DNA from 2 places in the Pseudoxanthomonas sp. G3 genome. Region 2 is predicted to be linked to the other one. Evidence: predicted binding sites of a transcription regulator. Region 2 holds the regulator's gene; the other holds the start of a gene.
The links. The regulator FliA, encoded in region 2, starts transcription of late flagellar genes. The targets are predictions, from matches to a motif close to TAAAGTTTNNCNNNCNNNGGCCGATAA.

Region 1 (15,354 bases), 570 kb from region 2:
CACCCGCTTGCTCCGCCCAATCCTTCAATGTCTCGGGCGCCTGTCGGTTGTCGCGGTAGTCGACGAACGTGTAAGCCACGCCGAAGCGGTCCAGCCACTTCGTCGCCTTCTTGCAGGTGTCGCAGTTCTTCAGACCGTAGAGCGTCGTCGCCATCGCTCAGTCCGCCAACCCGCGCAGCAGCTCGTTGACGCTGGTCTTGCTGCGGGTCTTCTCGTCCACTTGCTTGACGATCACCGCGCAGTACAGCGAATGCGAACCGTCGGCGGCCGGCAGCGAGCCGGATACCACGACGCTCCCCGGCGGCACGTAGCCATAGGTGATCTCTTTCGTCGCACGGTTGTAGATGCGGGTGGACTGACCGATGAACACGCCCATGCCGATGACGCTGTGGTGGCCGACCACCACGCCTTCGACGACCTCGGAGCGCGCACCGATGAAGCAATGGTCCTCGATGATCGTCGGGCTGGCCTGCAGCGGTTCGAGCACGCCGCCGATGCCGGCGCCGCCGGACAGGTGGCAGTGCTTGCCGATCTGCGCGCACGAACCCACGGTCGCCCACGTGTCGACCATGGTGCCCTCGCCCACGTACGCACCGATGTTGACGAAGCTCGGCATCAGCACGACATCCTTGCCGAAATAGGTGCCGCGGCGGGCGATCGCGCCCGGCACGACGCGCACGCCGAGCTTGCGGAAATCGTTCTCGTCGAAGGCGCCGAAACGCGCCTCGACCTTGTCCCAGAACGGCGCGGGATAGGCCTCGACCAGTTCCATCTCGTTGACGCGGAAGTACAGCAGCACCGCTTTCTTCAACCACTCGTTGACCTTCCAGCCGCCTTTGCCATCGGGCTCGGCCACGCGCAGCTTGCCCGCCTCCAGGCCTTCGATGGCCCGTTCGACGGCATCGCGGGTGGAGCCCTCGATCTCGGCCGGCGTCAGCTCGGCGCGGCGCTCGAACGCGCTCTCGATGGTGGACTTCAGTTCTTCGGTCTTGGTGGCTTTGCGGGTCATCAAACGTCCTGCTGGGTGCTTGCTCAGGTGGGGGTATCGAGGCCGGCGCGCAGTGCGTCGCGCAACGCATCCTGCTGGGCGGTATCGGTGAGGGGCTGGTCGTGCTCGTCGGTGATCTGGAACACGTCCTCGGCGCGCTCGCCGAAGGTGGCGATGCGCGCGTCGTGCACGCGCAGGCGCTGGCGGCGCAGCACCTGGGCGACGTCGGACAGCAGGCCGGGGCGGTCGGGCGCGACCAGGCCGAGGATCGTGCGGCGACCGTCCGGCGTGGCCCCGAACTCGATCCGCGGCGCGAACCGGAAATGCTTCAACTGCCGCGGCACCGCGCGACGCGACGTGCGCACGCTGTCCAGCGGACGCGCCAGCGCCTCGCCCAGGCCCCGCTCGATGTCGGCCGGATCGCGCGGCGCATAGGCGTCGGCGGGCATTACTTCGAAGGTATCGAAGATGGTGCCCTGCGGCCCGACCAGCACGCGCGCCTGGTGGATGGCGAAGCCCATCCGGTCCAGCGTGGCGAGGATGGCGGCGAACAGGCCGTCGCGGTCCGGCGAATGGACGAAGACTTCCATCGCATCGGCGTCGTCCGCGATGCGGCGCGCACGCACGCGCGTCTCGCCCGGCGTCGCGCCGCGGATCGCGTGCGCCTGCCAGGCCAGTTGTTCCGGGCGGAAGCGCAGGAAACTCTCCTCCGGCATCGTCGCGAACAACGTGTCGGCCTGCGCCGCCGTCATGCCCTGCACTTCCAGCAGCGCACGCACGCTGCCGCGCGCTTCGAACAGGCGTTCGTCCACCGCCACCGGATTCTCCAACCCTTCGCGCAGCACGCGGCGCGCTGCGAAATAGAGATCGGCGAGCAACCGGTCCTTCCACGCGTTCCAGAGCTTGGGACTGGTGCCGGCGATATCGGCGCAGGTGAGCAGATAGAGATAATCCAGCCGCTCGCGGTCCTTCACCAACGCGGCGAAGGCGTGGATCACGTCCGGATCGGCGATGTCCTGCTTTTGCGCGGTCACCGACATGCGAAGGTGCTGCTCCACCAGCCAGGCCACCAGATCGGTGTCCGACTCGCTGATCGCATGCACGGCGCAGAACTCGCGCGCATCGACGGCGCCGAGTTCGGAATGGTCGCCGCCGCGACCCTTGGCGATGTCGTGGAAGAGCCCGGCGAGCAACAGCAGTTCGGGCTTGCGCAGGCGCGGCCAGACCTCGTGCGCGATCGAGAAGCGCTCGTCGGCGCGGCCGGCGGCAAAGGCCGCGATGTTCCGCAGCACCATCAGGGTGTGCTGGTCGACCGTGTAGACGTGGAACAGGTCGAACTGCATCCGCCCCGATACCCGGGCGAACGCGGGGATCCATTGGCCGAGCACGCCCAGCCGGGCCATGCGGGTCAGCGTTTCGACCGCACGCGGCCCGCGCAGCAAGGCCATGAAGGCATCGCGTTGCGCGCGCCCGGCATCGGGATAAGCCGGCAGCTTCGGCAGCGCCTCGGCCAGCGCGCGCGCGGTGCGCGAGTGCAGGCCGCGCACCTGCGGATTCGCCGCCCACGCCGCGAACAGGGCGAATACCTGGGTCGCATCGCCGGCCGGCCACGTCGCGTCGCGCGCGGCCAGGTAGCCGCGACGCAGGGCGAAATGCGCGTCCAGCGGCTCGGCCAGCGCTTCGCCGTCGAACTGCTCTTCGAAGCGCTGCAGCAGGCGGTCGCTGATCCGGCGCACGATGGCCGCGCTGCGATAGAAGCCCTGCATCATCTTCTCGACGCCAAGGTTTTCCGCGTCGTCGACAAAACCCAGGCGCTGGGCCAGGGTCTTCTGGTAGTCGAAGCGCAGGCGTTCCTCCGCCCGTGCAGCGACCCGGTGCAGCCCGTAGCGCAGCCGGCCCAGTGCGCGCCGCTCGCGTGCCAGCGCTGCGGCTTCGTCTTGGCCCAGGTGGCCCATGCCCACCAGCGGCTCCAGGTCGCGCACGCCGAACGTGCGCAGCGCCATCCAGCCCAGGGTGTGCAGGTCGCGCAGGCCGCCGGGGCCGTCCTTGATGTTCGGTTCAAGGTTGTCGGAGGTGTCGCCGAAGCGCGCATGGCGGATGCGCAGCTCCTCGCGCTTGGCCACGAAAAAATCGCGTGGCGGCCAGACCCGCGCGGGACCGATCGCATCGATCAGCAGGCCTTCGTCGACCGGCTCGCCGACGATCAGGCGCTCTTCGATCAGCGCGGTCAGCACGGTCTGGTCCGCCGCGGCGGCGGCCGTGCATTCCGCGGCCGAACGAACGCTGTGGCTGATCGGCAGGCCGGCATCCCACAGGGTCGCGAAGAAGCGCGCCACCGCATCGTGGTAAGCCTGTTGCACGTCGCTGCCGGCCAGCACCAGTACGTCGACATCCGACTGCGGGAACAATTCACCCCGCCCGTACCCGCCCACGGCGAACAGCGCCATCGGCGCGTGTTCGGGAATGCAGCGCAGCCAGGCGTCCCTCAGCAGGTGGTCGACCGCGCGCGCGCGCAGCGCCAGGATGCGGTCCATGCCGTCGTCCTGATCGAACCGCTTGTCCAGCCGCGCATCGGTGTGGGCCAGGGAGGCGCGCGCCGCGGCCGACCAGGCGGCGTCGTCGGCAACGTCCGGCCCGATGTCCGGCAGCCGCGTCGCCTGTCCGTTCGCGGCTGCGGGGGCGCTCACAGGTCGTTGTCGTCGCCCGGCACGCGGGTCAGGATCTCGACGCCTTCCTCGGTGACCGCCACGGTGTGCTCCCACTGGGCGGACAGCTTGCGGTCCTTGGTCACCACGGTCCAGCCATCGGGCAGCACCTTGGTATGGCGGGCGCCCTCGTTGATCATCGGCTCGATGGTGAACGTCATGCCAGGCTTGAGCACCACGCCCTCGCCCGGACGACCGTAGTGCAGCACCTGCGGTTCGTCGTGGTAGACCTTGCCGATGCCGTGTCCGCAGTATTCCCGTACCACGCTGAAGCGCTCTGACTCGGCGTACTGCTGGATCGCGTGACCCACGTCGCCCAGGGTCGCGCCCGGCTTCACCGCGCGGATGCCGCGGAACATGGCCTCGCGCGTCACGTCCACCAGGCGCTTGGCCATCACCGACGGGGTACCGACGACGTACATGCGACTGGTGTCGCCGTGCCAACCGTCCTTGATGACGGTGACGTCGATGTTGAGGATGTCGCCGTCCTTGAGCACCTTCCCTTCGCTGGGGATGCCGTGGCAGATGACGTTGTTGACCGACGTGCAGACGGTCGCGGGGAAGCCCTTGTAGCCCACGTTCGCCGGGATCGCCTTCTGCACGTTGACGATGTGATCGTGGCAGATGCGGTCCAGTTCGGCGGTGGTCACGCCGGGCTTCACGTACGGGGCGACCACCTGAAGCACCTCGGCGGCCAGCCGGCCGGCGATGCGCATCTGGGCGAGGTCTTCGGGGGTTTTCAGCTGGATGGCCATTGGCCGATTATCCCCCATTTGGCCCACCAGCTGAACGCCCCGGCCGTCCCGCCCCGGCGGACGTTGCGCTTCGGTTTGCGGCCGGACGGCCTGAACCGCTATACTCCCGCGGCTTCGCGCCCGGGCACCCCCGGCCGGACCGCCCACGTCGGGCGTCACCGACGAATCCACACCTGTCGCCACTGCCCGTGCCGGGGTGCCCTTCGTCCGAAGGGTTCGGTCACGGAAGCGACAGGGAGGCCCAACCCCGGAACCTGGCCCTCACGGGCACCGCCTTCCTTTTGCCTGGCGGCGGGTTCCTTATCAGGAGTAGAGCAATGCCCCAAGTCACCATGCGCCAGATGCTGGAAGCCGGCGTCCATTTCGGCCACCAGACGCGCTACTGGAATCCGAAGATGGCGCCGTACATCTTCGGTGCCCGCGGCAAGATCCACATCATCAACCTCGAGAAGACCGTTCCGCTGTTCAACGACGCGATGAACTTCATCTCGGGCGTCGCCCAGAAGCGCGGCACCATCCTGTTCCTCGGCACCAAGCGCAGCGCGCGCGAGGCCGTGAAGGAAGAAGCCGTGCGCTGCGGCATGCCGTACATGACCCAGCGCTGGCTGGGCGGCACGCTCACCAACTTCGCCACCGTGAAGAAGTCGGTCGCCCGCCTGAAGGAACTGGAAGCCGCCGAAACCGACGGCACCTTCGAGAAGCTGGTCAAGCACGAAGTGCTGGGTCTGCGCCGCGAGCGCGAGAAGCTGGAAGCCTCGCTCGGCGGCATCAAGGAAATGAACCGCCTGCCGGACGCCCTGTTCGTCATCGACATCGGCCATGAAGACATTGCCATCAAGGAAGCCAAGAAGCTCGGCATCCCGGTGATCGCGGTGGTCGACTCGAACTACGACCCGGCCCTGGTCGACTACGCCATCCCGGGCAACGACGACGCCATCCGCGCCGTGCAGCTGTACGCCCGTGCCGCCGCCGACGCCGTGCTGGAAGGCAAGGCCGCCGCGCCGAACTCGGCCACCGTGCGCGAGGAAGAGTTCGCCGAGGGCGGCGACGACAAGGGTGCCCGTCGCGCCCCGGCCAAGAAGGCCGCCAGCAAGAAGTCCGACGAAGCCGCTGCCGAGTAATCCGGCTGCAACGCCGTCGCGCCATGCTGCGCGGCGGCCCTGTTTTTCCCTTCTCCCGTCGGGAGAAGGTGCCCGAAGGGCGGATGAGGGTGCGGCAAGCATGTCGGCGCTGCAGGCGTCGCGGTTCCGCCGGACCCTCACCCCAACCCCTCTCCCGACGGGAGAGGGGCTTTGCCAATCTAAACCGAGGTAATCCCGTGGAAATCACCGCTTCCCTGGTCAAGGAACTGCGCGAGCGCACCGGCGCCGGCATGATGGAGTGCAAGAAGGCACTCACCGAGAACAAGGCCGACATCGATGCCGCCGCCGAGTGGCTGCGCAAGTCGGGCCTGGCCAAGGCCGACAAGAAGGCCGACCGCGTCACCGCCGAAGGCCGCATCGCCGTGGCCCAGGACGGCGGCAAGGCCGTGCTGGTCGAGATCAACTCCGAGACCGACTTCGTCGCCAAGGACAGCAACTTCATCGCCTTCACCGACGCGATCGCACAGGCCGCGCTGACCTCCGGCGCCGCCGATGTCGACGCCCTGAAGAGCGCCAAGTTGTCGTCGGGCGAGACCGTCGAAGAAGCCCGCGCCGCCGCGATCGCCAAGCTCGGCGAGAACATGCAGATCCGTCGCCTGGTCGCCATCGACAGCGCCAACAACGTCGCGGCCTACGTGCACGGCGGCAAGATCGGCGTGCTGGTCGAGGTCAAGGGCGGCGACGCCGATTTGGCGCGCGGCCTGGCGATGCACATCGCCGCGATGAACCCCCCGCACAACAAGGCCTCCGACGTGCCGGCCGAGTTCGTGGCGAAGGAAAAGGAGATCGAGCTGGCCAAGATGTCCGACAAGGACAAGGCCAAGCCGGCCGACATCCTGGAGAAGATCATCTCCGGCAAGATCAACAAGATCGTCAACGAAGTCACCCTGTACGGCCAGCCGTACGTGCTGGACAGCGACAAGACCGTCGAGCAGGTGGTCAAGGCCGCCGGCGCCGACGTGGTCGGTTTCCAGCGCCTGGTGGTCGGCGAAGGCATCGAGAAGGTGGTGGAAGACTACGCCGCCGAAGTGATGAAGCAGGCCGGTCTGGCGTAAGCCATCGCCCCCCTGTGGTACGCAGGAAAGCCGCGGGAAACCGCGGCTTTCCTGTTTCCGGAAGACGCATGCGATCCGCGCATCGATACCGTTCGTCGCGCACGGCTCAAGTTTGTCGCGCCTACGCCGACACTGGTTACAAAAGGTGACACTTCGTCACGCTTTGCTGGCATGCTGCCTGCAACGTCCTATCACCGCCGTGCGCACCCGGATGCGTCCCGAACTCGAAGCCCAGCTCCTGAATTGCCGCAACCTGCCGAGCCCGCCGGGCGTGGCATTGCGCATCATCGAGCTCGCCCAGGATCCCGAGGTGGTGATGGCGACCGCCGCCGATGCGATCGGCCTGGACGCCGCCCTCAGCGCGCGCATGCTGCGCATCGCCAACTCGCCGCTCTACGCCAGCCGCCGCCGTGTGGAAAACCTCTCGCAGGCGCTGACGGTGCTCGGCCTGAACGCCACCCTCACCCTGGCGCTGGGCTTCTCGCTGGCACGCTGCGGTACCGGGAGCCATCCGGTGGCGCAGGGCCGTGTCTGGCGCCGCAGCGTGATCGCTGCGCTGGCCAGCCGCCTGCTCGGCCAGCACGCGGGCATCCGCAAGGCCGAGGAACTGATGCTGGCCGGCCTGCTGCAGGACATCGGCATGCTGGCCCTGCTGGAAGTGCTGGGCGAAGACTACGCCCGCCTGGTGGAGCACGCCGAGGACAATGCCGCCCTGCTCGCCGCCGAGCGCGACTGGCTGGGCTGCGACCACGCCACCGTGGGCGGCTGGCTGGCGCGGCAGTGGAACCTGCCCGCGCTGCTCCGCGAAGCGATAATCGAGAGTGAACAGCCCGCCTCCGATACCGGATTCAACGCGTGCGTGGCCGTGTCCGGCCATGTCGCCGACATCTGGCTCGCCAGCGGCGATGCCGAACGCACCGAAGCCGCACATCGCGAGGCTGCCCTGCACGCGGCCACCCGGCTGGGGTTGGACTATGCCGCGTTCCTGACGCTCACCGAGGAGATGGTGGCCGCGCTGCCGGACGTGTGCGCGATGTTCGACGTACCGCCGGCGCCGCCCGCGCGCATCCAGGCGCTGCTGGACCAGGCGCGCGAACTGCTGGTGGTGCGCAACCTGCGCGAAATCCAGGAAGCCGCGCGGGCGCGCAAGGAAGCCGACGAGCACGAAGACCGCGCGCGCCGCCTCGCCGAGGAGGTGCGCCGCGATCCGCTGACCGGCGCCTACAACCGCAGCCAGCTGGAAGAAGTGCTGGAGAAGGAGTTCGACGCCGCCACACGCCACGGCTGGCCGTTGTCGATCGCCTTCATCGATCTCGATGATTTCAAGCAGGTCAACGACCGCTGGGGACACCTGGTCGGCGACGAGGTCCTGCGCAACTTCGCCAAGGCGCTGATGCGTCGCGTGCGCAGCAGCGACATCGTGGCCCGCTACGGCGGCGAGGAATTCCTCGTGGTCCTGCCGGGCATCGGCGAAGACGCCGCGGCCCAGGTCGTGCGCCGCATCCTGTCGGAAGTCTCGGGCGCCGCGATGGCCGACGTCAGCGGGCAGCCGCTGCACGTGACCTTCTCCGCCGGCCTGGCCACGCAAGGCACGCTGGAGCAGTTCCGCCACGTCGACGACCTGCTGCGTGCGGCCGACGAAGCGCTCTACGGCGCCAAGCGGCAGGGCCGCAACCGGGTGGCGATCGGCGCGCTCGGCAGCGCGCCCTGACACCGCATCCGCGCCCTATTGCCGGGGCTGCAGCACCACTTCCTCGTAGGGCTGGACGACGACCCAGCCCTCACCCGCGAACCGCAGCTGGATGCTTTCGCCCGAGCCCCGGCCGAACAGCGTGCCCAGCGAGATGTCGGTGATGATTTCCGGCGTCAGCCCGCCGGACCACGCGACCGTCGCGTTCGGATCGGTGAAGACCGGGCCGGTCTGCGCGGTCACCGGCAATGTCAGGGGCTCGTAGTGGGAGGTGATGGCGACGATGCCGTGGCCGCTCAGGCGCACGTTGAACAGGCCGCCCGACAGCATGCCGGCCACCTTGCGCATCATGGTGATGCGGCTCTCGATGCCCGACTCCACGGCCAGCACGTCGTTGCCGTTGACGAAGATCGACTCGCCCGCCAGGCGCAGCAGGGTGATCTTCTTGCCGGCATCGGCCAGGTAAACGCGGCCCTGGCCCTCGACCTTCATCAGCTGCATGCCTTCGCCGCTCACCGCCTTCTTCAGCAGGTTGCCCAAGCCCTGCTCCAGCACGCCCTGGCGGGTGAACTTCACCGCGCCCTTGCGCGCGACCATCGCACCCGCCTTGGCCCAGACCAGCCCGTCCAGGCGGACCTCCAGCAGATGCGGACTCTCCAGTTCGAAAGCCTCCGCGCTGGCGTCCTTTTCCTTGGAAGACGCGAGGAACTCCTGCAACGTGCGCACGCTCATGTCGATGCCTTGATGGTCGCCTGACGGGGACGCCATCATAAGCCGCATTCCCGGAGGTTCCGCCATGCCCCGCATCCTGCCCGTCCCCCACGTACTGGACGATGCCCCGCGCGAATCCGTCGCGGCCGACCGGCTGCTGTCCGGACAGCCGACACAAGCGGTGGCCAATGCGTTTTCATCCCCGGATGCGCGCTTCCACTGCGGCGTGTGGGAGGCCGACGCCGGCGCGTGGCGCGTCCACTACACCGAGCACGAGTTCTGCCACCTGATCGCCGGCCGCTTGCGGCTGATCGGCGACGACGGTGAAGAGAGCGTCTGGGACGCCGGCCAGAGTTTCGTGGTGCCTGCCGGTTTCAGCGGCACGTGGGAAGTCCTCGCGCCCGCACGCAAGCTGTACGCGATCTACGAACCCGGCGACTGACGCGCGCGGTGGCGCTCGGATAGAATTGCGACGTTTGCCCCACGCCGAGACCCCCATGACCGCACCCATCGCCTATCGCCGCATCCTGCTCAAACTGTCCGGCGAAGCGCTGATGGGGGCAGAGGATTACGGCATCGACCCGGCCGTGATCACGCGGATCGCCAAGGAGATCATCGAGGCCCGCGATGCCGGCGCCGAAATCGGCCTGGTCATCGGCGGCGGCAACATCTTCCGCGGAGCCGGCTTGGCCGCGGGCGGCATGGACCGGGTCACCGGCGACCAGATGGGCATGCTCGCCACGGTGATCAATGCGCTGGCCATGCAGGACGCGCTGGAGAAGCTTGGCGCCAAGTGCCGGGTGATGAGCGCCATCAAGATCAACGATGTGTGCGAGGACTACATCCGCCGCCGCGCCATCCGCCACCTCGAGAAGGGGCGCATCGCGATCTTCGCCGCCGGCACCGGCAACCCGTTCTTCACCACCGACTCAGGCGCGGCGCTGCGCGCGATCGAGATCGGCGCGGACCTGCTGCTGAAGGCCACCAAGGTCGACGGCGTGTACGACAAGGACCCCAGCAAGCACAAGGACGCGACGCGCTTCGACCAGCTGACCTACGACGAGGTCATCGCCCGCGACCTGCAGGTGATGGATACGGCCGCATTCGCACTGTGCCGCGACAGCGACGTGCCGCTGCGCATCTACGACCTGTCGGTGCCGGGCAACCTGATGCGCATCCTGCGCGGCGAGCCCATCGGCACCCTGGTCAAAGGCCGCAACTGAGACCCTTGCCGTTGTAATAGTGTCCGTGCCGGTCCGCCGGCACCCTGACTTCATGGGACACGGACATGGCGCACACGCGCATCCTCACGGCTCGACCACGCGCGCCTTCGCGCTGGTCACGCTGATCAACCTGGCGTACACGGCCCTCGAGGCGGGGTACGGCTTCTACACCAATTCGCTGGCCCTGCTGTCCGACGCGGTCCACAACCTGGGCGATGTGCTGGGCTTGGCGTTGGCCTGGAGCGCGGCCGCCCTGGCGCGAAGGCCCCCACGGGGCCGCCATACCTACGGTTGGCGGCGCGCCACGCTGCTGTCCCCGCTGGCGAACGCCCTGCTGCTGGTGGTGTTCTCCGGCGCGCTGGGCTGGGAGGCCGTGCGCCGGTTCAGCGCACCGCCCGAGATTCCCGCCACGCCCGTGATCGTGGTCGCTGTGCTGGGCATCCTGGTCAATCTGGGCGCTGCGTGGTTCGTACGCGACGGGCATGCGCATGACCTGAACAAGCGTGGCGCGTTCCTGCACCTGATCGCCGATGCTGCGGTGTCGCTGGCCGCGGTGCTGGCGGGCGTGGGCATGGCGACACTGGGCTGGGCCTGGCTGGATCCCGCCACGGCACTGCTGATCGCGCTGGTCGTCGCGGTCGGGTCGTGGGGGCTGCTGCGAGCCAGCTTCGATGCGGCCATGGACGCCGTGCCGGGCACCGTGAACCCCGACGAAGTGGGGGCCTTCCTGCGCGAACAGCCCGGCGTGACGGCCGTCCACCACCTCCACATCTGGTCGCTGGGCGCGAACGAGATCGCCCTGACCGCGCACCTGGTCCGGCCCCGCGAGGACGACCACGACGCCTTCATCGACACCACGGTGCATGCGCTGGACCATCGCTTCGGCATCAACCACGCGACCCTGCAGATCGAACGTGGCGCCAGCTGCGGCCACGACCTGCACGATGCCGCGCCGCATCATTCCCACTGAGCGGAGCCCGGCGGTCGGCAACGGCGCCGAATCGCCCTATAATCGGACGTTTACAGGCTTTGCAACGGAAAGGGCGATGCTCAACGACATCAAGAAAGACGCGCAGGCGCGCATGACCAAGAGCATCGAGGCGCTCCGCCACACGCTGGTCAAGGTCCGTACCGGCCGCGCCTCCACGGCCCTGGTCGAGCACCTGAAGGTCAACTACTACGGTTCCGACGTGCCGCTGAGCCAGGTCGCCACGGTGACGATCTCGGACTCCCGTTCGCTGACGATCACCCCTTGGGAAAAACAGATCGTCGGTGCGGTGGAGAAGGCCATCCTCGCTTCGGACCTGGGTCTGACGCCGAATACGGCCGGCACCACCATCCGTCTGAACCTGCCCGCCCTGACCGAGGAGCGCCGCAAGGAACTCTCGAAGGTCGTGCACAGCGAAGGCGAGGACGCCAAGGTCGCCATCCGCAACATCCGCCGCGATGCCAATCAGCAGGTCAAGGACCTGCTGAAGGACAAGCAGATCACCGAAGACGAAGAGCGCCGGACCGAAGAAGAGATCCAGAAGCTCACCGACAAGTCCATCAAGGACGTCGATGACGTCGTCAAGGCGAAGGAACAGGAACTGATGGCGGTCTGAGGACTGCCATGTCCCCTGCCGCTTCCCCGTCCGTGCCCCGGCACTTGGCCGTCATCATGGACGGCAACGGGCGCTGGGCCGAACGCCGCCGGCGTCCGCGCGTCATCGGCCATCGCGCCGGCGCCCGCGCGGTCAACGTGTGCATCGATTTCTGCCTCGAACGCGGCATCGGCGCGCTGACCCTGTTCGCGTTCTCCAGCGAGAACTGGGGCCGGCCGGAAGAGGAAGTCGGCGCGCTGATGAAGCTGTTCCTCAACGCGCTGGACCGGGAGGTGGAGGAACTCCATCGCCGTCACGTGCGCGTGCGCTTCATCGGCGACCGCGCGCGCTTCTCCGCCGACATCCGTGCGCGGATGGACGCAGCCGAAACGCTGACCCTCGGCAACACGCGCCTGCACCTCGTGATCGCCGCCAGCTATGGAGGCCGCCAGGACGTCGCGCACGCGGCGCGCGCACTGGCCGAGGATGTCGCCGCGGGCCGCCTGCAGCCGCAGGACATCGACGAGACGTCCCTCGGACGTTACGTGGCCCTGGCCGACCTGCCGGCACCGGACCTCTTCATCCGCACCGGTGGCGACCACAGGATCAGCAACTTCCTGCTGTGGCAGCTGGCCTACACCGAGCTGTGGTTCACCGACGTGCTGTGGCCCGACCTGGATGCCGCGCTGCTGCAGCGCGCCTTGGACGATTTCGCGCGGCGCGAGCGCCGCTTCGGCCTGACCAGCGCCCAAGTGGCCGATGGCGCCATCGAGGACACGCCCGCATGAGCGCCACCCGCACCCGCGTCATCGCCGCGCTCGTCATGGCTCCCTTCGCCATCGGCGCCATCCTGCTACTGCCGACCTCCTGGCTGGTCATGCTTGCCGCGCTGGTGTTCCTGGTCGGCCTATGGGAGTGGTTCAAGCTCGCCGAGATCGACGACACCCTGCAGCGGACCGTGCTGCTGACTGCCAACCTGCTGCTGATGGTGCTGCTGGTGTGGGCCTCGCGCGGATCGACCGACCTGGTGCCCTTGCGCCTGATGGCGCTGGCCGGCGCGGTCTGGTGGCTGCTCGCGCTGCTGTGGCTGCGCTTCTTCCATTTCGCCTCCGATCACGAGACGTGGGCACGCGTGTTCAAGCTCGCGGCGGGCACCTTGGCGGTGGTGCCGGCATGGTGTGCACTGGGTCTGATCCATTCCTCCGAGCCCAACGGCCACCTCTGGCTGTTCATCGCGCTGGCGATCGTGTGGGCCGCGGACAGCGGCGCTTATTTCGCCGGCCGCCATTTCGGCGGGCGCTGGTTTGCCGGCCGCAAGCTGGCGCCGCGCATCAGTCCCAACAAGACGCTGGAGGGCGTGCTCGGCGGCCTGGCGGCGGGCCTGCTGGTCGCCGGTGTCGGTGCGTTGATCGCGGGAGCCGGCGTTACCCAACTGCCGGGCGTGCTGCTGGTCGCCATCTTCACCGTGTTGTTTTCGGTCGTCGGCGACCTGTTCGAAAGCCTGCTCAAGCGGCACGTGGGCGCCAAGGATTCCGGCGACGTCATCCCCGGCCATGGCGGGGTGCTGGATCGCATCGACGGCGTGCTGGCTGCGCTGCCCATCTTCGTGCTCGGCAAGGAAGTCTTCGGGTTCTGAGCATGGTTGCGCACGCACCCCGCAATGTGGCGGTCCTGGGCGCGACCGGCTCGATCGGCGCCTCGGCGCTCGACGTGATTGCCCGCCATCCCGATCGCTACCGGGCCAGCGTGCTGGCGGCCGGCCGCAACGTCGACGCCCTGGTCGCGCTATGCCTCGCCCACCGTCCCGACCATGCGGTCATCGCCGATACCGCGTGCTATCCGCGCCTGCGCGAGGGCCTCGCCGCGGCCGGTCTGGCCACGCAGCCGCATGCAGGCGATGCACCGCTCGACGCGCTCGTCGCCGATGCGTCCTGCGACACCGTCGTGGCGGCCATCGTGGGCGCCGCCGGCCTCTCTTCGACGCTTGCCGCCGCGCGCGCCGGCAAGCGGTTGTTGTTGGCGAACAAGGAGTCGCTGGTCCTCGCCGGCGAGCTCATGACCGCCGCCGCGGACGCCGCGGGCGCAGAGATCATCCCGATCGACAGCGAGCACAACGCGATCTTCCAGTGCCTGCGTTCACGACAGGCTCAGGGCGAGGTCAAGCGCATCGTGCTGACCGCGTCCGGCGGTCCGTTCCGCGGGCGCAGCCGGGCCGAACTCGCGAAGGTCACGCGCGCGCAGGCCATCGCCCATCCGAAGTGGTCGATGGGGCCCAAGATTTCAGTCGATTCGGCCACCTTGATGAACAAGGGACTGGAGCTGATCGAAGCCCATCACCTGTTCGGCGTCGGACGCGAGCGGCTCGATGTACTGGTGCACCCGCAGAGCCTGGTGCATTCGCTGGTGGAGTTCGTCGATGGGTCGACCCTGGCGCAACTGGGTCTGCCCGACATGCGCACCTCGCTCGCCGTCGGGCTGGGCTGGCCCGAACGGATCGACTCCGGCGTGGGCGGGCTCGACCTGCTGGCGCACCCGCGGCTGGATTTCGAGGCGCCCGACATGGACGCCTTCCCCTGCCTGCGGCTGGCTTGGGAGGCCATGGAGCTCGGCGGTACCGCGCCTGCGGTGCTGAATGCTGCGAACGAAGTCGCGGTTTCAGCCTTTCTTCAGGGCCGCATCGGTTTCCTATCCATTCCCGCGCTGGTCGAGGACGCCCTCGCCGCGCTGCCTGCAACGCCGGCCGATTCGCTGGAGGCGCTGCTGGAAGCGGACGCGCAGGCCCGACGACTGACCGAACGCAACCTCGCAGGCCACCTCTCTCCCATGAGCGCCGAGATCCGATGAGCGACCTGCTGGGCTCCATCTGGTGGATGATCGTCGCGCTGGGCGTCCTGGTGACGTTCCACGAGTTCGGCCACTACTGGGTGGCGCGCCGCTGCGGCGTCAAGGTGCTGCGTTTCTCCGTCGGCTTCGGCAAGCCACTGTGGTCGCGGCGCGATCGCCACGGCACCGAGTTCGCGATCGCCGCGATTCCGCTCGGCGGCTACGTCAAGATGCTGGACGAAGCCGAGGGCGAGGTCCCCGCCACGCAGCGTGAGCAGGCATTCAACCGCAAGTCGGTCTGGCAGCGCATCGCGGTGGTCGCCGCAGGCCCCGCGGCCAACATCGTGCTCTGCGTCGCCCTGCTCTGGGCGATGTTCGTCCTCGGCAAGCAGGATTATTCGGCCACCCTGGGGGGCGTCACGGGCATCGCCGAAGCGGCGGGCCTGCAGCGCGGCGACCGCATCGTCCGGATCGGCGACCGCGCGATCGACACCTGGACCGATGCCTCCATCGTGCTCACCAAGGCCGCCATCGACGGCAAGGACGTGCCGGTCGACGTCGAGACGCCTGCCGGCACGATGGTCACGCGCCAGCTCGCCCTGTCGCGGCTGCCGGTGGATTTCGACCAGGAGAACGTCATCAGCTTGACCGGCCTGACCTGGCGGCACTGGGTCGTGCC
Region 2 (15,354 bases):
GGCAGCGATGCCGTGGCCCAGCTTGCTCGGATCGGCGAGGTTCTTCATCACCGCGATCAGGCCGAACACGGCGCCGATGATGCCCAGCGTGGGCGCGTAGATGCCCATCGCCTCGAACACCTTCGCGGCCGCCAGGTCCTGGTGTTCCTGGCCGTTGAGGTCGATTTCCATCATGTGCCGGATCGATTCCGGCTCCACGCCGTCGACCAGCATCTGCAGCCCCTTCTTCAGGAATGGGTCGTCCTGCTGGTTGACCAGCGGCTCCAGGCCCAACAGGCCCTGCTTGCGGGCGATGTTGCTCCAGTCGACGATCTCGGCGATCAGCGCCTCTCCGTCGTTGCCCGGCGGACGGATCACCCAGCGGACGATGGCAACGGCGCGCTTGAACACCGGCGGCGGCGTGTGCACCAGGATCGCGGCGATGGTGCCCAGGATCACGATGACGAACGCCGCCGAGGACCACAGCGATGAGACGCCTGCGCCCTTGAGGATGCTGCCACCGACCAGCGCGACCAGCGCCAGGATGAGTCCGATGAGGCTGAAGATATCCATGTAGCGATCTATCGGCCCGGTTCAGGTGGACTTGAGCCGCGATCCCTGTAGGAGCGACGTGAGTCGCGACCGGGGTCACACCCGAATCTCTCTTTTGGGAGCGACGTAAGTCGCGATGGCCGCGAGACGGAGTGGGACAGGGTCCGGATGTCTGAAGGAAAGAGCTCGCGACTTACGTCGCTCCCATAAAAGCCTCGCTCCGACAAAAGCCCGGTTCCCACAACAGCCCGGCCCGCTATGCCGTCGCGCGCAGACCGTCCACGTCGAGGATCAGTGCCATGCGGCCATCGCCGATCAGGGTGGCGCCGGCGTAGCCCGGCAGGCCGCGCACGGCGCGCGGCAGGGGCTTGATGACCACTTCCTCGCGTCCGCGGACCTGGTCGACGACCAGGCCGAAGCGTTGGTCGCCCATCTGCAGCACCACGATGGTGAGCAGGGCGGCGGCGGCGGGTTCCACCCGCAGCCAGTCGCGCAGGTCGACCAGCGGCAACGTGTGCGACTGGCGATCCAGCACGGCGCGGCCGTCGAACCAGCGCAGGCTGGCGGCGGGCGCGTGCAGCACTTCCATCACACGCGCCAGCGGCAGCGCGTAGACCGGCTCGCCGGCCTGGACCAGCAGCGTGGGCAGGATGGCCAGCGTCAGCGGTACGCGGATGACGAAGCGGCTGCCGCGGCCCACGTCGGAATGGATGGTGATCTGGCCGCTGAGTTCGCGAATGCGCGACTGCACCACGTCCATGCCCACGCCGCGGCCGGAAATGTCGGTGACTTCGGCCTTGGTCGAGAAGCCCGGCAGGAAGATCAGTTGCAGGCATTCGTCGTGGGACAGGCGTGCGGCGGCTTCGGGATCGATCAGGCCCTTCTCCAGCGCCTTGACGCGCAGCCGCTCGGGGTCGATGCCGGCGCCGTCGTCGCGGATCTCGATGGTGACGAAATCGCCTTCCTGCTGCGCCGACAGTCGCACGTGGCCCTGGCGTGGCTTGCCGCTGGCGTCGCGCAGCGACGGCACTTCGATGCCGTGGTCGATGGCATTGCGCACCAGGTGCACCAGCGGATCGGCCAGGGCCTCCACCAGGTTGCGGTCCAGTTCGGTGTCGGCACCGACCAGTTCCAGGTCGACTTCCTTCTGCAGCTGGCGGGCGACATCGCGCGCCACTTTCGGGAACCGCGAAAACACTTTGCCGACCGGCTGCATGCGCGTGCGCATGACGGCGTTCTGCAGGCGTGCGGTGGCGATGTCCAGGCTGCTCACGGCGCGGTCGAGTTCCTCGTCGCGAATGCGCGCGCGCAGGGTCTTCAAGCGGTTGCGCGACAGCACCAGTTCGCCGACCAGGTTGACGATGGCGTCCAGGCGTTTGGTATCGACGCGGATGGTCTGCTCGGCCTCGCCGCCGGCTTTCGCGGCCGGCTTCGCGGCGGGCGCCGGTTTGGGCGCGGCCGGCGCGGGGCGCGGCGCAGCGACGGGCGCGGCGGTGGCCACCTGGGTCGGCGCGGCGTCGCCGTGCAACTGGTCGAGTAGTGCTTCGAATTCGTCGTCGGTGATCAGGTCGCCGGCGGCGGGGGCGGATGCCACGGCCGCGGCGGGCGCTGCGACTGGCGCGCCGCCGTGTACGTCGAACTGGTCGATCAGCGACTGCGGCGCGTGGGGCGGGTCCTCGCCCGCGCCGATCGCGTCCAGCATCTGCTGCAGGTAGTCGAGCGACTGCTGCGCGGCGTCGAAGTGGTGCGATTCGAGGGTCGCCTGGCCGGCGCGCACCAGTCCCAGGGTTTCTTCTGCCGCGTGGCAGAGGTTGACCATGGCCTGGATGCCGAGGAAGCCCGCGCCGCCTTTGAGTGTGTGGAAGCCGCGGAAGACCGCGTTGAGCTGATCGCTGTCGGAGGGGTCCTGTTCCAGCGTGACCAGCTGTTCGCCCAGGCGGTCGAGGATTTCCTGCGCTTCGATCAGGAAGTCGGCGGCGATTTCGGGCGTGACGGCGGACATGGACGGGCGGGTTACCGTAACGGTCGATCAGCGGGTGGGATGGGCCAGGCGAGGCGCGGCCGTGCGGCGCGCGGTGAGGCGCCGGGCGATCGCGTCGCAGGCCAGCAGCAGCCCGACGAACAGCAGGAGGAGAGGATGGCGATGGACGGAACGGTGGCGCATGGCAGTCTCCGGTTCCGCAGCGTCCGGCGGTGGGCTACAGGCCCAGGCCGGAGAGCAGGTCGTCGGCGTCGTCCTGCGAGAACGCGTTGCGGTCTAGACCAGCAACGGCCGGACCGGCGAGTTCTGAAGTCTCTTTCTTCTCCGGCGGCGGCAGACCGAGCGCACCGAAGCCCTCATGCACCCGGCGCACGATGCCGACGACCCGGCGGATGATCTGGCCGGTAAGGTCCTGGTAGCTCTGGGCCAGCGCCATTTCCGACAGGCCCTTGCCGATGCTGTCCACCAGCGCGGCCTGTTCGGCCGACAGGGCGGTGCCCTTGAGCTGGGTGGCGTAGCTACGGCACTGCTCGGCCAAGTCCAAGGTCTTGTGGCTGGCCTGTTCGGTCATCTCGACCACGTGGTCCAGGCGCGAGCAGGCGTCGTCGAGCTCGCCGGCGTCGGTCGGCGGCAGTTCGCCCAGGGTCTGCGCCAGTTCGCGGGCCAGGCGACCCAGGCCCTGCATCATCGGCTGCGTGCGCCAGGCGGCGATGGTGTCCAGTTCGCGGCGCCAGCCGGCTTCGTCGCCCTGTTCCAGGGCGTCGAGCGCGTGCTGCAGCCGCTCCACCAACGCGGCGCGCGCACCGGTGATGTCGGCGACGGCATTCATCAGGCGGCTGCTCCCAGGCGTTCGAAGATCTTGCCCAGCTTCTCTTCCAGCGTCTGCGCGGTGAACGGCTTGATGATGTAGCCGTTCACGCCGTTCTGCGCGGCTTCGATGATCTGCTCGCGCTTGGCTTCGGCGGTGACCATCAGCACGGGCAGGGTCTTGAAACGCTCGTCGGCGCGGATCGCCTTCAGCAGCTCGATGCCGGTCATCCCGGGCATGTTCCAGTCGGTGACCACGAATTCGAAGCTGCCCTGCGACAGCGCCGTCAGCGCGCTGTTGCCATCCTCGGCTTCCGCCGTGTTCGTGTAGCCCAGGTCGTTGAGCAGGTTCTTGATGATGCGGCGCATGGTGGAGAAGTCGTCCACGATCAGGATGCGCATGTTCTTGTTGGTCACGGATGCTCCGGTATTGCGTGGACGGTGGGTCTGGTGGGGATATCGGCCGGGGGCGGGAAAGGTTTAGGGGACCGGATGACGCGGAAGGGCAGCGGATGTGGAGCTGTTACTCACTCCTCACTTCTCACTCCTCTCCACGCGTTGCTCACTCGTCGTCTTCCAACCCGGCATCGGCCTTCTCGAACACCTGCAGGCGGCCGCGCAGGCGGACCATGGCCTGGCCGTGGATCTGGCACACGCGGGACTCGCTGACGCCGAGCACCGCGCCGATTTCCTTCAGGTTGAGTTCCTGCTCGTAGTACATCGAGAGCACCAGCTGTTCGCGCTCGGGCAGGTGGCCGATGGCCTTGACCAGCTGCTGGCGGAACTCGCTGCGCTCCAGGTTCTGCTGCGGCGACGGGCCGCCGGTGCGGGCGGTGTTCGGTTCGCCGTGATCGTCGATATGCGATTCCAGGCTCAGCACCTGGCCGCGCGCGGCGTCTTCCATCAGGCGCAGGTATTCCGGCAGCGGCATCTCCATCGCCGAGGCGACTTCGGTGGCGATGGCGGCGCGGCCGGTGCGCTGTTCGATCTCGCGCACGGTGGCGGCGGCCTGGCGGGCGCGGCGGTGTACCGATCGCGGCACCCAATCGCCGCGGCGGATCTCGTCGATCATCGAACCGCGGATGCGGATCGAGGCGTAGGTTTCGAACGAAGCGCCCTGCTCGGCGTCGTAGCTGCGCGAGGCTTCGATCAGCCCGATCATGCCGGCCTGGATCAGGTCGTCGATCTCCACGCTGGCCGGCAGGCGCGCCGCCAGGTGGTGGGCGATGCGGCGGACGAGGTCGGCGTGCTGGGTGACGCAGTCCGTGGCAGCGCTGCGCTGCACGGCGCGGTACTGGGCGGCGGCGGTGTTCATGCGGCCACCCCGCGCTGGATCAGACGCTCGACGAAGAATTCCACGTTGCCGCGCGCGCCCTGCGGCGGCTGCCAGCGGGCGGCCACGCGGGCGATGTCGGTGATGGCGCGCGCCGACGGGCTGCCCGGGTAGGCCTTCACGACGGCCTGCTGGCGCTGCACGGCACGGCGCAGCCAGTCGTCCTGCGGTACGGCGCCCAGGTAGTGCAGGGCGACATCGCCGAGGAAGCGCTCGCAGACGCGGGCCAGCTTCTCGTACAGCTTCCGGCCCTCGTTGGGGTCGCGGACCATGTTGGCGATGACGTGCACGCGGTCCAGGCCGCGTTCGCGCGCCAGCACCTTGATCAGGGCGTACGCATCGGTAATCGAGGCCGGTTCGTCGCAGACCACGACGACCGTGTCCTGCGCGGCCTGGCAGAAGGTCAGCACGCTGTCGGTGATGCCGGCGGCGGTGTCGACCACCATGACGTCCAGGGCGCGTTGCAGTTCGGAGAACACATTGACCAGGCCGACGTGTTCGGCCGGCGACAGTTCGGCCATGTGGCGGAAACCCGACGAGGCCGGTACCACCATCAGGCCGTCAGGGCCTTCGAGCAGCACGTCTTCGAGCTGGCAGCGGCCGGCGACGAGGTCGGCGAGGGTGAACTTCGGCGACAGGCCGAGCAGCACGTCGACGTTGGCCAGGCCGAGGTCGGCGTCCATCAGCAGGGTGCGCTTGCCCATCTCCGCCAGCGAGATCGCCAGGTTGACGGACACGTTGGTCTTGCCCACGCCGCCCTTGCCGCCGGTGATGGCGATGACGCGCACCGGATGGAACGCGGACGGGATCGGCGGGGTGCTGCGCGGATTGGTCTGCAGCAGGTGGTCAGGCGACATGGGTGGCCTCGGTCGAGCAGGGTTCGTCGGCTTCGCGGCGCAGCTGGTCCAGCCGCAGCACGAGGTGGGCGCTGTTGGCGCGGTGTAGGTCGTCGGGCACGCGCTGGCCATCGGTCACCCAGGCCATCGGCAACCGGTGGTCGACGACCACCGACAGTGCGCTGCCCAGGCGGCCGGTCTCGTCCAGCTTGGTCAGCACCACGCCTTGCGGCTGCACGGTGCTGAAGCGACGGACGACTTCGTCCAGGTCGGAGAAATGGGAGTTGGCCGGCAGGCAGAGCAGCGTCTGCACCTGGCCGGAGGCGCGCAGCCAGTTGAGCTGGCCCACCAGGTTGCGGTCGCGCTGGCCCAGCCCGGCGGTGTCGATCAGCACCAGCTTGTAGTCGCGCAGGCGCTCCAGCACCAGCGCCAGGGTCTGCGCGCTGTCGGCCTCGTGCACGGCGATGCCGAGCTGGCGACCGTAGCCGTGCAGTTGTTCGCGGCCGCCGACACGGACGGTGTCGGTGGTGACCAGGGCCACGTCGCGCGCGTTGTGGCGCTGCGCGAAGCACGCGGCGAGCTTGGCGATGGTGGTGGTCTTGCCGGCGCCGGTCGGGCCGACCAGGGCGATCACGCCGCCGGCTTCCAGCGGATCGATCTCCGTGACCGGCAGCTTCTTCGACAGCAGACCCAGCATCAGGCCGCGGCCGCGGTGGGCTTCGGTGTCGGCGGGAATCTGCAGGGCGATGTCGCGGGTGATGCCGGCGTCGAACCCGTAGTCTTCCATCAGCTCCATCGCCTGCATGCGTACCGGCGAGCCGCGCAGGCGTTCGTCGGTGAGGCGATGCATTTCGCGCTCGATCATTTCGCGCATCGCGGCCAGTTCGCCGCGCATCTGCACCAGTTGCTCGTCGCTTTCGCGGGCGTCGGCGGCGTTGTCGGCCACCACGGTCAGCGTGGGCACGATAACGGCGGCGGGTGCCGGAACGGGTGCGGCGGCCAACGTGCGCGTGGCGGGCAGGGTGGCGATCTTCGGGGCGGGCGCCGGTTCCGGCAGTGCGACCGGCGGGGCGATCGACGGCAACAGCGCGTCGAGGTCCAGGGTCTCGTCGGTCTCGGCACGCACGGCGGTCGGGGCGCGCGGCGGCGCCACCGATGCGGCGATGGGGGCGATGACCGGCGCCGGTTCGTTGGCGGGCGGCTCCGGCAGGCACGCAGCCAGCTTGGCGGCGAAGGATTCGGGTTCGATCAGCTGCGGCGCGATCTCGCGCAGCGGCTGGCTGGGCGTGAAGCGTGGCGGCGCTTCGTTGGCAGCCGCGACGGGCGTGGCGGCGATGGGTGCCGCGGGCGTGCGCGGCACGGCGACCGTGGTGTCAGCGCGCGCGGTGGTTACCTGTGCCGTCGATGCGTGTGCGGTCTGGCGGCGAGCGAAGTAGCTGGCGGCGGCTTCGGCGGGCGACAGGGCCGGCGCGCTCGGTGCCGGTGCCGTGGCATTCGGGTCGATGTTCGTCGCGCGGTTCGGTGCGGCCGGATCGAGCAGCGGATGCAGCGGCGCGGTACCGGTTGCAGGGCGCATGGCGTCCAGCGTGTGCTTCACCAACGCTTCGTCGTAATTGCTGGCGGCGACGATCTCGACGCCGTCCTCGGTGACGCGGTTGGACAGGATCACCGCGTCCGGGCCGTGTTCCTGGCGGACCATGGCGAAGGCGGTGCGCATGTCGGGAGCGACGAAGCGTTTGATTTTCATGTCAGGAGCCGGGATTCGGGATTCGGGAATGGGGATTCGCAGGAGCAGCAGCACATCGTTTTCGGCGATGCAGGTGGGTCCGAGTTGTCGTTTTCATTCGATCGCTCTCCGATAACAGGGAGCCGCTTGTGGCGAATCCCGAATCCCCAATCCCTCATTCCGGCTTTCAGCTGATCGTGCCGACCAACTTCAACCGCTTGTCTTCGGGAACCTCGCTGTAGGCCAGTACCGACAGCGTGGGGACGCTGTGGCGGACCAGGCGGGCGAGGGCGGCGCGGACCGAACCCGGTACCAGCACCACCGCAGGCTCGCTGCGGGCTTCCTGCTTGGTCACCACGTCGGCGAGGCTCTGGTGCAGGCGTTCCGCCAGTCCCGGTTCCAGCGCCGCGCCGGTTCCCTGGGTGCTGTCCTGCAAGACGCGTTCCAGATTCGGCGCCAAGGTGTAGACGGGCAGCTCCGGGGTCATGCCGGAGATCTCCTGCACGATGAAGCGGCCCAATGAGGTGCGCACCGCGGCGGTGAGCGCGGCCGGATCTGCGTTCTGCGGGGCGAACTCCACCAGTGCCTCGACAATGCGGCGCAGCTGGCGGATCGGCACGCGCTCGACCAGCAGGTTCTGCAGCACGCGCACCACGGTGGCCAGCGGCAGCGCCTTGGGCGTGAGATCCTCGACCAGCTTGGGCGCGCTGCGGCCCAGCTGGGACAGCAGCTGCTGCACTTCCTCGTGGCCGAGCAGTTCCGGGGCGTGTTCGCGCACCAGGTGCGACAGGTGGGTGGCCATGACGGTGGCCGGATCGACCACGGTGTAGCCCAGCGACTCGGCGGTGGCCTTCTGGTGCGACTGGATCCAGACCGCGTCCAGGCCGAACGCCGGATCCTTGCCGGGAATGCCGTCGATGGTGCCGAAGGCGCCGCCCGGGTCCAGGGCCAGTTCGCGGTCCGGGTGGATCTCGGCCGTGGCCACCGGCACGCCGTGCACCAGCAGGCGATAGCCGTTGGACGGCAGTTCGAGGTTGTCGCGGATGTGCACCGGCGGGATCAGGAAACCCAGGTCCTGGGTCAGCTTGCGGCGCACCGCCTTGATGCGCGACATCAGCTCCCCGCCCTGGTTCTTGTCCACCAGCGGGATCAGCCGGTAGCCCACTTCCAGGCCCAGCGGATCGACCGGGCGCAGCTCGTCCCAGGTAAGTTCGGCGTTGCGGTCGGGCGCGCCCGGCGCAGGCAGGGCCGCGACATCGCCGCCAGCCGCGTCCGGGCCTTCCTGGGTGCGCTTCCACATCTTCCAGGCCAGGTAGCCGAGGATCGCGGCCAGCGTCAAAAAGGCGACGTTGGGCATACCGGGCACCAGGCCGACCAGGCCCAGTACGCCGGCGGCCACCGCCAGCGCCTTGTGCTGGCCGAAGGCCTGGCCCATCACGGCCTGGCCCATGTCTTCCGAGCGCGAGGCGCGAGTGACCAGCATGGCCACGGCGGAAGAGACCAGCAGCGCCGGCAGCTGCGCCACCAGGCCGTCGCCGATCGACAGCAGGGTGTAGGTGGAGGCCGCATCGGCCGCCGGCATGCCGTGCTGGAACATGCCCACGGCGAAGCCGCCGATGAGGTTGATGAACAGGATCAGGATGCCGGCGATGGCGTCGCCGCGGATGAATTTGTTGGCACCGTCCATCGAGCCGTAGAAGTCGGCTTCCGCGCGGACTTCTTCGCGGCGGGCCTTGGCTTCCTCACGGGTCAGGATGCCGGCGTTGAGGTCGGCGTCGATCGCCATCTGCTTGCCGGGCATCGCGTCCAGGATGAAGCGCGCCGAGACCTCGGCGATGCGCCCCGCACCCTTGGTGATGACCACGAAGTTGATGATGGTCAGGATCGCGAAGACCACGATGCCGACCGCGTAATTGCCGCCCACGACGAATTCGCCGAAGGCCGCGATGACCTTGCCGGCAGCCTCGTGGCCGTCCTGGCCGTTGAGCAGGATCACGCGGGTGGACGCCACGTTCAGCGCCAGGCGCAGCATCGTGGTCATCAGCAGGACGATCGGGAAGATGGTGAAATCCAGCGGCCGCTTCACGTAGATCACGGCCAGCAGCACCACCAGCGAAATGGCGATGTTGAAGCTGAAAAGCGCGTCCAGCACCGCCGGCGCCAGCGGCACGACCACCATCGCGAGCAAGGCCAGCACGACCAGGGGCGCGCCCAGGCCATTCTTCAGCATGTCCATCCAGCGCAGGCCGCCGGTCGCCGGTTGCGCGCTCATGCCTTGCCTCCGTGCTCATCGACGTCCACGGCCGGCATGTCCGGGTGCGGCGCATCGCCTACACGCCAGGCACGCAGCTGGTACACGTAGGAGAGGATCTGGGCGACGGCGGCGTACAGTCTCACGGGGATCTCCCGGCCAAGCTGACCTTCGCGATACAAGGCGCGTGCCAAAGGCGGTGCGGACACGATGGCGATGCGGTGGGCGTCGGCCACTTCGCGGATGCGCAGGGCCAGTTCGTCCACGCCCTTGGCCACGACGCGGGGGGCGCCCATCTGGCCGGCCTCGTATTTCAGCGCGACGGCGTAGTGGGTCGGGTTGACGACGATGACGTCGGCGGTGGGGACGTCTTCCATCATCCGGCGCTGCGACAGCTGGTGCTGCATCTGGCGGATGCGGCCCTTCACTTCCGGGCTGCCCTCGCTTTCCTTCATCTCCTGGCGCAGCTCTTCGCGGGTCATTTTCAGCTTCCGCAGCCAGTTCCACTTCTGGTACGGCGCATCGATGGCGGCCAGCAGGATCAGGCCGCCGGTGGTGGCCAGCAGCAGGGTGCTGGTGAAGCCCAGGCCGCTGCGGACGGCCTGCTCCAGCGGCATCGTCAGCAGTTCGCGCAGGGGGTTCAGGCCCAGCTTCAGGCAGATCGCCGCCGCGCCACCGATCAGGGCCACGCGCAGCAGCGATTTCAGCAGCTCGGCCACGCTCTCGGCACCGTACAGGCGCTTCAGACCCTGGGCCGGGCTGAGTCGCTTGAAATCGGGCATCAGCGCTTTCTGCGAGAACTGGAAGCCGCTCATCGCGATCGGCGCGGCCAGGCCGGCCAGCACGCAGATGCCGGCCACCGGCGCGACGACCGCCAGCAGCTTCAGCAGCAACAGGCCGACGTAGCCGAACAACTGGTCCGGCTGGCGCATCAGGGCCGGGTCGGGCGTCAGCGCGATCTTCATCCAGCCCAGCGTGTTGCGTGCCAGGGATGGCCCCATCGCGGTGATCGCCAGCACGCCCGCCCCGAACACGGCCGCCGTCGCCAGCTCGCGCGAGCGCGGGATGTTGCCCTGTTCGCGGGCTTCGCGGCGGCGTTTTTCGGTAGGAAGTTCTGTGCGTTCGCCGCTTTCGTCCTGCTCAGACATGGCGCGTTTCCGACGGGGTCGGGCATGTCGGTGCAAGACCCGTTCCAGTCGATTGGCGCGCGGCGCCGTGGAATTGTCTAACGCGACCGCGGGCGGCTAGCATGTCCGCCGATGCTCCGCTTCCTGCGCCGCCGCCATTCCGCCTTGCTCCGCCTGCCTGCGCTGGCGCTGCTACTGTTGGCGGTGCTGGCCAACCCGGTGTTCGCCTCGCTGGGCGACCTGCACGAACTGGGCAACGGCGGCGATCACCTGCATGCGGTCAGCGACCACGGCGATGCCGCCGCGGCGCATGACCATGCCGACGGTGACGCAGGCGAAGGCGATCTGCTGCATGCGCTGATGCATGCCAGCCACTGCTGCGGCCACCTGACCGCCATCGTGCCGGCCGCGTTCGCCGTGCCCGGTATGCCGCCGGCGTCCACGGCACCGCTGGCCGATCCCGTCCCCGTGCCGTCCTCGCGGCCGGCGTCGCTGCTGCGTCCTCCGATCGTCGCGTGATGTCCGTGCCGGGCTGAGTTCCTTCGCCCGGCGTTCGATCACCGACTTCCCGGAGATTTCCCCATGTGGTTGCGACTGGCGGCATTGGCCGCCTTCGCGATCGCGCCGTGCGTGCACGCGCAGGCGCCATCGCCCGCTGTTTCATCTGAATCCCTGACGCTCGACGACGCCATCGCCCGGGTCGCCCGCGTCCATCCCGACCTTCGCCTGATCGACGCCCGCCGCGGCGTGTTGCAGGCGGAGTACGACGCCGCCTCACTGCGGCCGGCCCTGCGTGCAGGGCTGGAGATCGAGAACGCCCTCGGCAGCGGCGAGGCGCGTGCTTTCCGCCAAGCCGAAGCGACGCTGACCCTGGCCGGCGTGCTGGAGCGCGGCGGCAAGCTGGACGCGCGGCGCACGCTGGCCCAGGCCCGCATCGATGCGCTCGCCCTGCAGCGCGAGACGCAGCGCCTGGATCTGCTGGCCGATGTCGCGCGCCGGTACCTGGCCGTCGCCGCGGCACGCGCCCAGAGGACGATCGCCGAACAGGACATCGCCCAGCGCCGGCGCACCGTCGCCGCCGCGCGGCAGCGCCTGCAGGCGGGCGCATCGCCCGAGTCGGTCGTGCTTACCGCGCAGGCGGCCCTGGCGCGCGCCGAACTGGCGCTCGCCCGCGCCGAGCAGCAGGACATCGCCGCACGCCAGCACCTGGCCGCGCTGTGGGGCGAACGCGCGCCGCGGTTCGAGATCGCGCCGGCCGATCCGCTGGTGCTACCGGCCATCGCCGATGCGACGGACCTGGTCGCATTGCTGGACGGCACGCCGGAACTGGCCCAGTTCGCCGACGAGCGTCGCCTCCGCGAGGCGCGTGTCCGGTTGGCGCGCAGTGCGTCTTCGCCGGACCTCGACTGGCAGGTTGGCGTGCGGCGCATGCAGGACAGCGGCGACATGGCGCTGGTCGGCGGCGTTTCGTTGCCGTTGGGAAGCGCACGTCGCGCCGGCCCGGAGATCCGCGCCGCGGAAGCCGAACTCGCGGCGTTGGAAATCGAGCGCGAAGCGCGCGACGTAGCGTTGTACTCCACGCTGGCCGACGCGCACGGCCGCTACCGCGTGGCGCAGCTCGATGTCGCGCGCACCCGCACCGATGTGCTGCCGCGCCTGCTGCGTGCCGAACAGGCCGCCGAGCGTGCCTACCGCGGCGGCGCCATCAGCTACCTCGAATGGGCGCAACTGCAGTCAGAGACCACGGCGACCCGCCGCCAGCAATTGGACGCCGCGCTCGACGCGCAGGCGGCCCTGATCGAAATCCAGCGGCTGACCGGCCAGGCGTTCGTCGCCGCCCCTGCCGCCTCACCGGAAGGAACGACCCCATGATCCTGCGTCCCCTGATGAGCGCGCTTGCGCTAGCCCTGTTGCTCGCCGCCTGTGGTGCCGGCCAGGACGATCACACCGAAGACAGCCACGGCCACGAAGGCGACGCGCACGGCGCGGAAGAGTCCGCGCGTGGCGAACACGGTGGGCGCCTATTGGCTCAGGACGGCGTGACCGTCGAACTGGCCATCGCCGAAAGCGGGACGCCGCCGACCTACCGGGCCTGGCTCTACCGCGACGGCAAGCCGCTGCCGGCGACCGCGGGCACGGTCGAGGTGCGCCTCGTCCGCCTGGGCGGCGTCCGCGAGAACCACACGCTCGTGCCGCAGGCCGATGGCAGCCTGCTGGCCAAGACCGTCGTCGGTGAACCGCACTCGTTCGATGTTGACGTGCTCGCCCACGTGGACGGCAAGGCCTTGCGCTGGACTTACGACAGTTACGAAGGCCGCACCACGATCGCCGCGAAGATCGCCGAGGACTCGGGCATCCGCGTCGCGCCCGCGCAAGCCGGCGTGATCGCCGACGAGCACGAGGTACAAGGCCTGCTGACGCCGGTGGAAGGGCGGGTGGCCAACATCGCCGCGCGTTTCCCGGGGCCGATCCGTCGCCTCACCGCCAACGTGGGCGATCGCGTGCAGGCCGGCCAGGCGCTGGCGACGGTGGAAAGCAATCTGAGCCTGACGACGTACCCGGTCACGACGCCGATCAGCGGCGTCGTGCTGGCGCGCAACGCCAGCGTGGGCAGCGTGGCGACCGAAGGCGCGACGCTGTTCGAGGTCGCCGACCTGTCCTCGCTGTGGGTGGATCTGCACGTGTTCGGCGCTGATGCGCAGCACATCGTGCCGGGCGTGCCGGTGACGGTGACGCGCCTGAGCGATGGCGCCACGGCGCAAACCACGCTCGAGCGTGTGCTGCCCGGCACCGCGACCGCGAGCCAGAGCACGGTCGCGCGCGCCACGCTGGCGAACGCCGACGGCCTGTGGCGGCCCGGCTCCGCGGTGAAGGCGCGGATCACGGTGGAACAGCAGCCGGCCGCGCTAGTGGTGCCGGTGGCGGCGCTGCAGACGTTCCGCGACTGGACCGTGGTGTTCGTGCGCGTCGGCGAGACGTACGAGATCCGTCCGATCGAACTGGGCAAGCGAGATGCCGAACGCGTCGAAGTGCTGTCGGGCCTCAAAGCCGGCGACCAGGTGGTGGTGGCGCAGAGCTACCTGGTGAAGGCCGACATCGAGAAGTCGGGGGCCTCGCATGACCACTGACCCCATGATCCCGACGCCGCAGGGCTCGCTCGAACGCATTGTGCGCTTCGCCATCGAGCACCGCTGGCTGATGCTGGCGCTCACGCTTGCGCTCGTCGCCGTTGGCAGTTGGAGCTTCAGTCGGCTGCCGATCGATGTCACGCCCGACATCACCAACGTCCAGGTGCAGGTCAACACGCAGGTCGATGGCTATTCGCCGCTGGAGGCCGAACAGCGCGTGACCTTCCCGATCGAAACGGTGCTGGCCGGGTTGCCGGGCCTGGACTATACGCGGTCGATCTCGCGCTACGGCCTGTCGCAGGTGACGGTGGTGTTCGAGGACGGCACCGACCTGTACTTCGCGCGCCAGCAGGTGGCCGAGCGCCTCCAGCAGGTGAAGTCGCAGCTGCCCGATGGCCTGGAGCCGGAGATGGGGCCCATCGCCACCGGCATGGGCGAGATCTTCATGTACACGGTGGAAGCCGACGGCGAGGCCCGCAAGTCCGATGGCACGCCCTACACGGCGACCGATCTGCGCACGCTGCAGGACTGGGTGGTGCGGCCGCAGCTGCGCAATGTTCCCGGCGTGACCGAGGTGAACACTGTGGGCGGTTTCGCGCGCCAGATCCACATCACGCCCGATCCCGCGCGCCTGGTCGCGCTGGGCTTCACCCTGCACGACGTGGTCACCGCGGTGGCGACCAACAACCAGAACGTCGGCGCCGGCTATATCGAGCGAAACGGCCAGCAGTTCCTCGTCCGTGCACCGGGGCAGGTGGCCGACCTGGACGGCATCCGCGACATCGTGCTCGATCGCCGCGATGGTGTCCCCATCCGCGTGCGCGACGTGGCGCAGGTGGGCGAGGGGCCGGAACTGCGCACCGGCGCGGCGACGATGGATGGGCGCGAGGTCGTGCTGGGCACCACGTTCATGCTGATCGGCGCCAACAGTCGCGACGTCGCGCAGGCGACGGCGGCCCGCCTGGCCGACGCGAACCGCAGCCTGCCCACCGGCGTGCGCGCGGTGCCGGTGTACGACCGCACCTCGCTGGTTGATCGCACCATTCGCACGGTCGCAAAGAACCTGGTGGAGGGCGCGTTGCTGGTCATCGCAGTGCTGTTCCTGCTGCTGGGCAACGTGCGGGCGGCGCTCATCACCGCGGCGGTGATCCCGCTGGCGATGCTGTTCACGCTGACCGGCATGGTCCGTGGCGGCGTGTCCGGCAACCTGATGAGCCTGGGTGCGCTGGACTTCGGTCTGATCGTCGATGGCGCGGTGATCATCATCGAGAACTGCCTGCGCCGCTTCGGCGAACTGCAGCACGCCCTGGGACGCACGCTTACCGAAGAGGAACGCCTGGATGCCACCGCATCCGCGACCGCGGAGGTCATCCGGCCCAGTCTTTTCGGCTTGGGCATCATCACCGCAGTCTACCTGCCGATCTTCGCGCTCACCGGCGTGGAGGGGAAGATGTTCCACCCCATGGCGATCACGGTGGTGCTGGCGCTGACCGGCGCGATGGTGCTGTCGTTGACCTTCGTGCCCGCCGCCATCGCGTTGTTCCTGCGCGGCAAGGTGCAGGAACAGGACACGTGGCTGATGCAGTGGGCGCGTCGCGCCTATGCGCCTGCATTGGCGTGGGCGCTGCGAAGGC

Region 1: a site for FliA is predicted at 6,752-6,778, ahead of AC23D6_RS13700 (HDOD domain-containing protein). Genes of this name have one in related genera too.

The regions. Positions count from the first base shown of each region.
Region 1 covers NZ_CM172805.1:2,857,012-2,872,365, forward strand. The annotation lists gene AC23D6_RS13670 (Spx/MgsR family RNA polymerase-binding regulatory protein) at 1-154, opposite strand, end outside; partial or broken gene dapD (2,3,4,5-tetrahydropyridine-2,6-dicarboxylate N-succinyltransferase) at 158-985, opposite strand; gene glnD ([protein-PII] uridylyltransferase) at 1,033-3,636, opposite strand; gene map (type I methionyl aminopeptidase) at 3,672-4,448, opposite strand; gene rpsB (30S ribosomal protein S2) at 4,766-5,569, shown strand; gene tsf (translation elongation factor Ts) at 5,767-6,645, shown strand; gene AC23D6_RS13700 (HDOD domain-containing protein) at 6,857-8,356, shown strand; gene AC23D6_RS13705 (AIM24 family protein) at 8,372-9,067, opposite strand; gene AC23D6_RS13710 (cupin domain-containing protein) at 9,132-9,488, shown strand; gene pyrH (UMP kinase) at 9,544-10,269, shown strand; gene AC23D6_RS13720 (cation diffusion facilitator family transporter) at 10,322-11,239, shown strand; gene frr (ribosome recycling factor) at 11,316-11,873, shown strand; gene uppS (polyprenyl diphosphate synthase) at 11,882-12,640, shown strand; gene AC23D6_RS13735 (phosphatidate cytidylyltransferase) at 12,637-13,488, shown strand; gene AC23D6_RS13740 (1-deoxy-D-xylulose-5-phosphate reductoisomerase) at 13,491-14,696, shown strand; gene rseP (RIP metalloprotease RseP) at 14,693-15,354, shown strand, end outside.
Region 2 covers NZ_CM172805.1:2,290,375-2,305,728, reverse strand. The annotation lists gene AC23D6_RS10965 (flagellar motor protein) at 1-552, opposite strand, end outside; gene AC23D6_RS10960 (chemotaxis protein CheA) at 788-2,533, opposite strand; gene AC23D6_RS10955 (hypothetical protein) at 2,561-2,695, opposite strand; gene AC23D6_RS10950 (protein phosphatase CheZ) at 2,730-3,341, opposite strand; gene cheY (chemotaxis response regulator CheY) at 3,341-3,721, opposite strand; gene AC23D6_RS10940 (RNA polymerase sigma factor FliA) at 3,882-4,634, opposite strand; gene AC23D6_RS10935 (MinD/ParA family protein) at 4,631-5,509, opposite strand; gene flhF (flagellar biosynthesis GTPase FlhF) at 5,499-7,235, opposite strand; gene flhA (flagellar biosynthesis protein FlhA) at 7,402-9,486, opposite strand; gene flhB (flagellar biosynthesis protein FlhB) at 9,483-10,613, opposite strand; gene AC23D6_RS10915 (hypothetical protein) at 10,725-11,111, shown strand; gene AC23D6_RS10910 (TolC family protein) at 11,175-12,464, shown strand; gene AC23D6_RS10905 (efflux RND transporter periplasmic adaptor subunit) at 12,461-13,720, shown strand; gene AC23D6_RS10900 (efflux RND transporter permease subunit) at 13,725-15,354, shown strand, end outside.